Regions from separate parts of the Billgrantia sp. NRB1 genome, predicted to be linked through region 1. Evidence: predicted binding sites of a transcription regulator. Region 1 holds the regulator's gene; the other holds the start of a gene.
The links. Region 1 encodes PhoB, which activates phosphate uptake and scavenging genes when phosphate is short. Its sites were predicted from a motif close to TGTCATANNNNTGTCANA; they were not measured.
Positions count from the first base shown of each region.

Region 2: the regulator PhoB is predicted to act here: its motif matches at 1,823-1,840, upstream of ACZIYR_RS06360 (PstS family phosphate ABC transporter substrate-binding protein).

Region 1 is NZ_CM167783.1:4,133,292-4,136,693, forward strand. It holds gene ACZIYR_RS18970 (FAD-dependent oxidoreductase) at 1-32, opposite strand, end outside; gene ACZIYR_RS18975 (chorismate--pyruvate lyase family protein) at 140-706, shown strand; gene ubiA (4-hydroxybenzoate octaprenyltransferase) at 736-1,629, shown strand; gene phoB (phosphate regulon transcriptional regulator PhoB) at 1,714-2,403, shown strand; gene phoR (phosphate regulon sensor histidine kinase PhoR) at 2,405-3,402, shown strand, end outside.
Region 2 is NZ_CM167783.1:1,399,014-1,402,415, forward strand. It holds gene ACZIYR_RS06350 (multidrug effflux MFS transporter) at 1-1,049, shown strand, start outside; gene ACZIYR_RS06355 (TSUP family transporter) at 1,042-1,776, shown strand; gene ACZIYR_RS06360 (PstS family phosphate ABC transporter substrate-binding protein) at 1,933-2,889, shown strand; gene ACZIYR_RS06365 (ABC transporter permease subunit) at 3,024-3,402, shown strand, end outside.

The DNA.
Region 1 (3,402 bases):
CCGGAGCCGACGATCGTCAGGGGGGCGGTCATGGCACTCCTCTCAGGCTGTGGGGGCCGGCGCGCGCCGGTCACCGCCGGGAACCGTGTCTGCGCCACATGGTACACTATGCGCCCCCCAAACGACCTGGAGAGACTCGGTGACCCGCAGATGCACGGCCCGCCCCGGCCCGCTTCCCCCGGCGACGCCCCTGCTGCGCTGGCGCCCACTGGCGGCCGCCCAGCCGCAGATGAGCCCGGCCTGGTGGGCCTGGGTGGCCTCTCGCGACTCGCTGACCGCCCGGCTGATCGAGGCCGGGGCCGGGCGCACCTTCCGGGTCCGCCTGCTCGACCAGCGCCTGGGGCTGCCGCGCCCCGACGAGGCCCGGGCGCTGGGGCTGGTGCCGGGGCGCCTGGCCTGGCGGCGCGAAGTGGCGCTCTGCCTGGAGGGCCAGCCCTGGGTGGTGGCGCGCTCGGTGGCGCCCCTCGCGACGCTGCGCGGCCAGCGGCTGGAGCGCCTCGGCGAACGCTCCCTGGGCAGCTGGCTATTCCGCCAGCCGGACTTGGCGCGCAGCCCCATCGAGGTTACCGCGGCCCCCGCCCCCTTTCATCCTTCCCGCGGCCCCTGGGGACGGCGCTCGGTGTTCCGCCACCGGCGTTTCGCAGTGCTGGTTCAGGAGTTCTTTCTCGACGCCATGGCGGATGAACTGGGGCTACCTTCACGTTAGGATGAGCGCCATCGACTGAGGAGGCATCGATGGACCGTTCCGTGCTGCACCCCACCGGCCTCGCCCGGATTCCCGATTTCCTGCACCTGATGCGCCTGGACCGGCCCATCGGCACCTGGCTGTTGATGTGGCCCACCCTGTGGGCGCTGTGGGTGGCCGCCCAGGGCCTGCCCGAGCGCCGTATCCTGCTGATCTTCGTTGCCGGGGTCTATCTGATGCGCGCCGCCGGCTGCGTGGTCAACGACTACGCCGACCGCCACTTCGACGGCCACGTCAAACGCACCAAGCACCGCCCCCTGGCCACCGGCCGAATCAGCGAGGGCGAGGCCCAGGCGCTGTTCCTGATCCTGGTGATGGCCGCCTTCGTGCTGGTGCTGTTCACCAACCTGTTCACCGTGCTGCTGTCGCTGGGGGGCGTGGTGCTGGCCTTCATCTACCCCTTCATGAAGCGCTACACCCACCTGCCCCAGCTGTTTCTGGGCGCGGCCTTCTCCTGGGCGATTCCCATGGCCTTCGGCGCGGTGCTGGGCCACGTGCCGCTGGAGGCCTGGCTGCTGTTCGCCGCCAACCTGGTGTGGACGGTGGCCTACGATACCCAGTACGCCATGGTCGACCGCGACGACGACCTGAAGATCGGCATCAAGTCCACCGCGGTGCTGTTCGGCCGCGCCGACCGGCTGATGATCGGGCTGCTGCAAGGGGCGACCTTAGCCCTGCTGGCCTGGGCGGGGGTGCGCCTGGGCCTGGGCGGTTTCTTCTGGGTGGGACTCGCGGCCATGGCGGCCACCTTCGTCTATCAGCAGTGGCTGATCCGGGAGCGCGACCGCGACCGCTGCTTCCGAGCCTTCCTCAACAACCACTGGTCGGGACTGCTGGTGTTCGCCGGCCTGGCCCTCACCCTCTGGCCGGCGGTGAACGGCTGAGCGGCGCTGGCGGCGCTGTCATCCAACTGTCATCATGACATGGTCATATCGTCATCGACCCGTCACTGATCACGAGGCTTCCGGATGACCGCCAAGACCGTTCTGATCGTCGATGATGAGGCGCCGATTCGCGAGATGATCGCCGTGGCGCTGGAGATGGCCGACTACCGCGTTCTGGAAGCGGACAACGCCCAGGAGGCCCACGCCATGGTGGTCGACCACCGCCCCGACCTGCTGCTGCTGGACTGGATGATGCCCGGCACCAGCGGCATCGAACTGGCCCGGCGACTCAAGCGCGAGGAGGCCACCCGCGAGATCCCGATCATCATGCTCACCGCCAAGAGCGAGGAGGACAACAAGATCCAGGGACTCGAGGCCGGCGCCGACGACTACATCACCAAGCCCTTTTCGCCGCGGGAGCTGGTGGCACGCCTCAAGGCGGTGCTGCGCCGGGCGACCCCCCAGGGCGTGGAGGATCCGGTCACGGTGGAGGGACTGGAACTCGACCCGGTCAGCCACCGGGTCAGCGCCGACGGCCGCGCCCTGGAGATCGGCCCCACCGAGTACCGCCTGCTGCAGTTCTTCATGACCCACCAGGAGCGCGCCTACACGCGCAGCCAGCTGCTCGACCAGGTCTGGGGCGGCAATGTCTATGTGGAGGAGCGTACCGTGGACGTGCATATCCGCCGCCTGCGCAAGGCGCTGGGCGAGCGCCACCAGCACCTGGTGCAGACCGTGCGCGGCACCGGCTATCGGTTCTCCACCAAGGGCTGACGTGGCCCGTCCGTGGAGCCGTGAGCTGTGGCGCCTGGCCTGGCTGGCCGCCGCGGGCAGCCTGGTCGGCTGGCTGTTCTCAGCGCCGGCGCTGGGCCTGGCCGCCGGCCTGACGGCCTGCCTGCTCTACCACCTGCGCCAGCTGCGCGCCCTGCACCGCTGGCTGACCCGCCATCCGCAGAGCGAGCCCCCCTCGGCGAACGGCCTGTGGGGCGAGCTGTTCGACCGCCTGTATCGCTACCAGAAGGGACAGCGGCTGACCCAAAGCCGCCTGCGCACCGCTCTGCGGCGCATCCAGGAGTCCTCGGAGGCGATGCGCGACAGCGTGGTGATGCTCGACCAGCACGGCGACCTGGAGTGGTGGAACAGCGCCGCCGAGCGCATGCTGGGCCTGGACGCCGCCCACGACCGCGGTCAGCACATCACCAACCTGGTGCGTGATCCGCGCTTCGTCGCCTACTTCAACGCCCGCGACTACCGCGAGCCGCTGACCCTGGCCTCGCCCATCGATGAGCGCATGATCCTGCAGTACCAGATCACCCTCTACGGCGACGACGAGCGTCTGCTGATGGCCCGCGACATCACCCGCCTGCACCGCCTGGAGGAGATGCGTCGCGACTTCGTGGCCAACGTCTCCCACGAGCTGAGAACCCCGCTGACCGTGCTGACCGGCTACCTGGAAACCTACGGCGACCATGCCGAGGCGCTGCCGCCGCGGCTGGCCCGCGGGCTTGGCCAGATGCAGGCGCAGGCCACACGCATGCAGAACCTGGTCAACGACCTGCTGCTGCTGTCGCGACTGGAGATCGACCGCGGCGGCGAGGATCATTCACCGCTGGACATCGGCGCACTGCTCGAGTGCGTGCGCCGCGACGCCGAGGCGCTCTCCGGCGGCCGCCAGCGAATCGTGGTGGAAATCGAGACGTCCCGGCGGCTGGTCGGCAGCGAGCAGGAGATTCGCAGCGCCGCCTCCAACCTGGCCTTCAACGCCGTGCGCTA
Region 2 (3,402 bases), 1.5 Mb from region 1:
TGTCGATCAGCACCTTCCTGGCCGGCTTTGCCATCGGCCAGCTGCTGTTCGGGCCGCTCTCCGACCGTCTGGGCCGCAAGCCGGTGCTGCTCGCCGGGCTGCTGGCCTTCTTGCTGGCGAGCCTGGCGATCACCACGGTCGACTCGCTGACCGAGCTTTTGGTCTGGCGGTTCGTGCAGGCGCTCGGGGGCGGGGCCTGCGTGGTCAATTCGGCCGCCATCGTGCGCGACTGCTTCAGCGGCCGCCAGGCGGCCAGCGTCATGTCGACCATGGCGATGATCATGATGCTGGCGCCGCTGGTGGCACCGCTGGTGGGCAGTGGGCTGCTCTATCTCGCCGACTGGTGGCTGATCTTTGTGTTCCTGGCGGTCTATGCGGCCTTCCTGATGTGGCTGATGGGCACCCGGCTACCTGAGACCCGGGCGCCGGGGCAGCCCGCCGCCTCCTTTCGCCAGGTGTTGCGCAACTACGCCAGCGTACTGGGTCATCGCGAGGCGGTAGGCTATATCTGCGCGGTGGCGGCCTCCTTCGGCGGGCTTTTCGCCTTCGTGACCGCCTCGCCCTATGTCTACCTGGAGCACTTCGGGCTGTCGCCGGCGGTCTACCCCTTCGTGCTGGGGATCAACGTGATCGTCATTGCGCTCTCCAATCAGCTCAACATCCAGCTGCTGCACAGGCGCTCGCCGCTGCAAAACCTGCTGCTGGGGCTTGCCGTTCAGCTGACGATGGCGCTATGTCTGGTACTGGCCGCCGTGGCGGGGGTGGCGTCGCTGCCGGTGGTGGTGGTGCTGGTCATGTGCTATTCGGGGATGATCGGCCTGATCACCCCCAACGCCATGTCGCTGCTGCTCGATCAGTTCGGCCATATGAGTGCCACGGCCACGGCGATGATGGGCGGCATCAAGTTCGGTGCTGCGGCCCTGGCCGGGGTCATGGTGGGCGCCTTCGAGATCGAGAGCCTCTGGCCCATGGTGCTGACCATGCTGGCGGCATCCTTGATTGGCAATGCCGGCCTGAGACGCCTGGCGGGTACGCCGGCTCATGCCTGACGGCCTGCTTGCCTGGTTCGATCTGTCGCTGGCGACCTGGCTCGGCTGCGCGCTGACGCTGATGCTCGGCGCCTTCGTGCAGCGCGCTACCGGCTTCGGCCTGGCGGTGGTGGGGGCGCCCCTGCTGCTGATGCTGGAGCCGCGACTGGTGCCGGTGATTTTGGTGCTGTTCGGGTTCACGGTGTCGCTGCTCACCGTGCGCCACTACCTTCAGGAGGTACGCATCGGCGAGATCGGCATGGCGCTGGTGGGGCGTGTGCCCGGCAACGCCCTGGGCCTCTGGCTGCTGCTGGCCGCTCCCATGGCCGTGCTGGAGACGCTTATCGCCGGCAGCGTGCTGTTCGCCGTGGCGGTGACGCTGTTTCGTTTTCGGCTGCCGGTCAACTCGGGCACCCTCTTCGGTGCCGGGGTGCTCTCCGGGATCTTCGGAACGGTGGCAGCCATCGGCGGGCCGCCGATGGTGCTGTTGATGCACGGGCTGTCGCCCAATCGGCTGCGCGGTACGCTGTCTGCCTTCTTTATCATCACCTCGCTGATGACCCTGGCCACCCTGGCCCTGGCGGGGCAGGTCCGCCTGTGGCACCTGGCCTTGGCGCTGAGCCTCTCGCCGGCGGTGCTGCTGGGCACCGCGCTGGCCAACCGCATTGCTCACCGCCTCGACCGGCGCCTGCTGCAGGGAGTATCGCTTGCGCTGTGCACCCTGGCGGCACTGGGGCTATTGATATAAGCCCTTAGGGTCACTGTCACACAAGGTTCATCAAACCGCCGGCAAATGTCACTGAAGTGTCATCCGGTCTCCCTATAGTCGCAGCCATCGGTTCACGTAGAGCGGACCGAGACCACAACGCTGCGACTCATTAGCGCACGAACCCTGGAGACCAAGATGAAACTCAAGCTCATCGCTGCTGCCGTTATCGGTGCCTCGTTTGTCACCACCGCTGCCATGGCGGATCGCGTCGACCCCAACCTGCCCGCCTATGAGCCCGTCAGTGGCATCTCCGGCAACATGACCAGCATCGGCTCCGACACCCTGAACAACCTGATGACCCTGTGGGCCGAGGAATTCGCCGGTTTCTATCCGAATATCAACATCCAGATCCAGGGGGCCGGCTCGGGTACCGCCCCCACTGCCCTGACCGAGGGCACCGCCCAGTTCGGCCCCATGAGCCGCGAGATGCGTACCTCTGAGATCCAGGCCTTCGAGGATCGCTTCGGCTATCCGCCGACCATGGTGCCGGTGGCCATCGACGCCCTGGCGGTCTACGTCAACCAGGACAACCCCCTGGAGAGCATCACCCTGCCGCAGGTCGATGCCATCTTCTCCGACACCCGCCGCTGCGGCTATGACCAGGACATCACCCGCTGGGGCCAGCTGGGCCTGGACGGTGCCTGGGAGAATCGTGACTTCACTCTCTACAGCCGTAACGCGGTTTCCGGCACCTACGCCTTCTTCGCCGAGAACGCGCTGTGCGGCGGCGACTTCAAGGACACCATCAACGAGCAGCCGGGCTCCGCTTCGGTGGTGCAGGGCGTGAGCGAGTCGATCAACGGCATCGGCTACTCGGGCATCGGCTATATCACCTCTCAGGTGCGTGCCGTGCCGGTGGCCCGCGACGAGGGCGAGGAGGCCTACCCGGTGGACAGCGAGAACTACCCGCTCTCCCGCTTCCTGTTCGTCTACGTCAACAAGCACCCCAATGAGGACCTGGCGCCGCAGCAGGCCGAGTTCCTGCGCATGGTGCTCTCCCAGCAGGGGCAGGAAGTGACCGCCCGCGATGGCTACATCCCGCTGCCCGAGAGCGTGGCCAGCCGGGTGCGCGGCGAGCTGGGCATCGACTGACCGTTCGTCATGCAGGGATGTACCGGGGCGCTTCGGCGCCCCTTTTGGCGTTTTGGGGTGGGCTGTCACATGGCTGTCATGGTGGCTGCTTACCCTCTGTCTATCTTTCCACCTGTCGGGATTGCCCAGCCATCATGAATGACCTGTCCCAGCTCCCCGCCTCGGCGAAAGGCAGATCGCTGCTGCCCAGCCCCGAACAGCGCGAGCGCCTGCGGCGCAAGCGTGCGTTTCGGGACGGTGCCTCCCGCTACGGCATCGGCGCCGCCGGCATCGGCGTGGTGCTCGCCCTGGGGATGATCTTCGTCTATCTCTTCTCCGAGATCATGCCGCTCTTCCAGTCGGCCCAGGTATCGACCCAGCAGACCTATGCCACGCCCGGACTGGAAGAAGGGGAGACACTCGAGCACCTGACCGTTGATCGCTACGACACCCTGGGGGCGAGCTTCACGGACAGGGGGCGCATCACCTTCTTCGAGCTGGAGGATGGTGCGGGGCGCGCCGCCTTCGAGATGC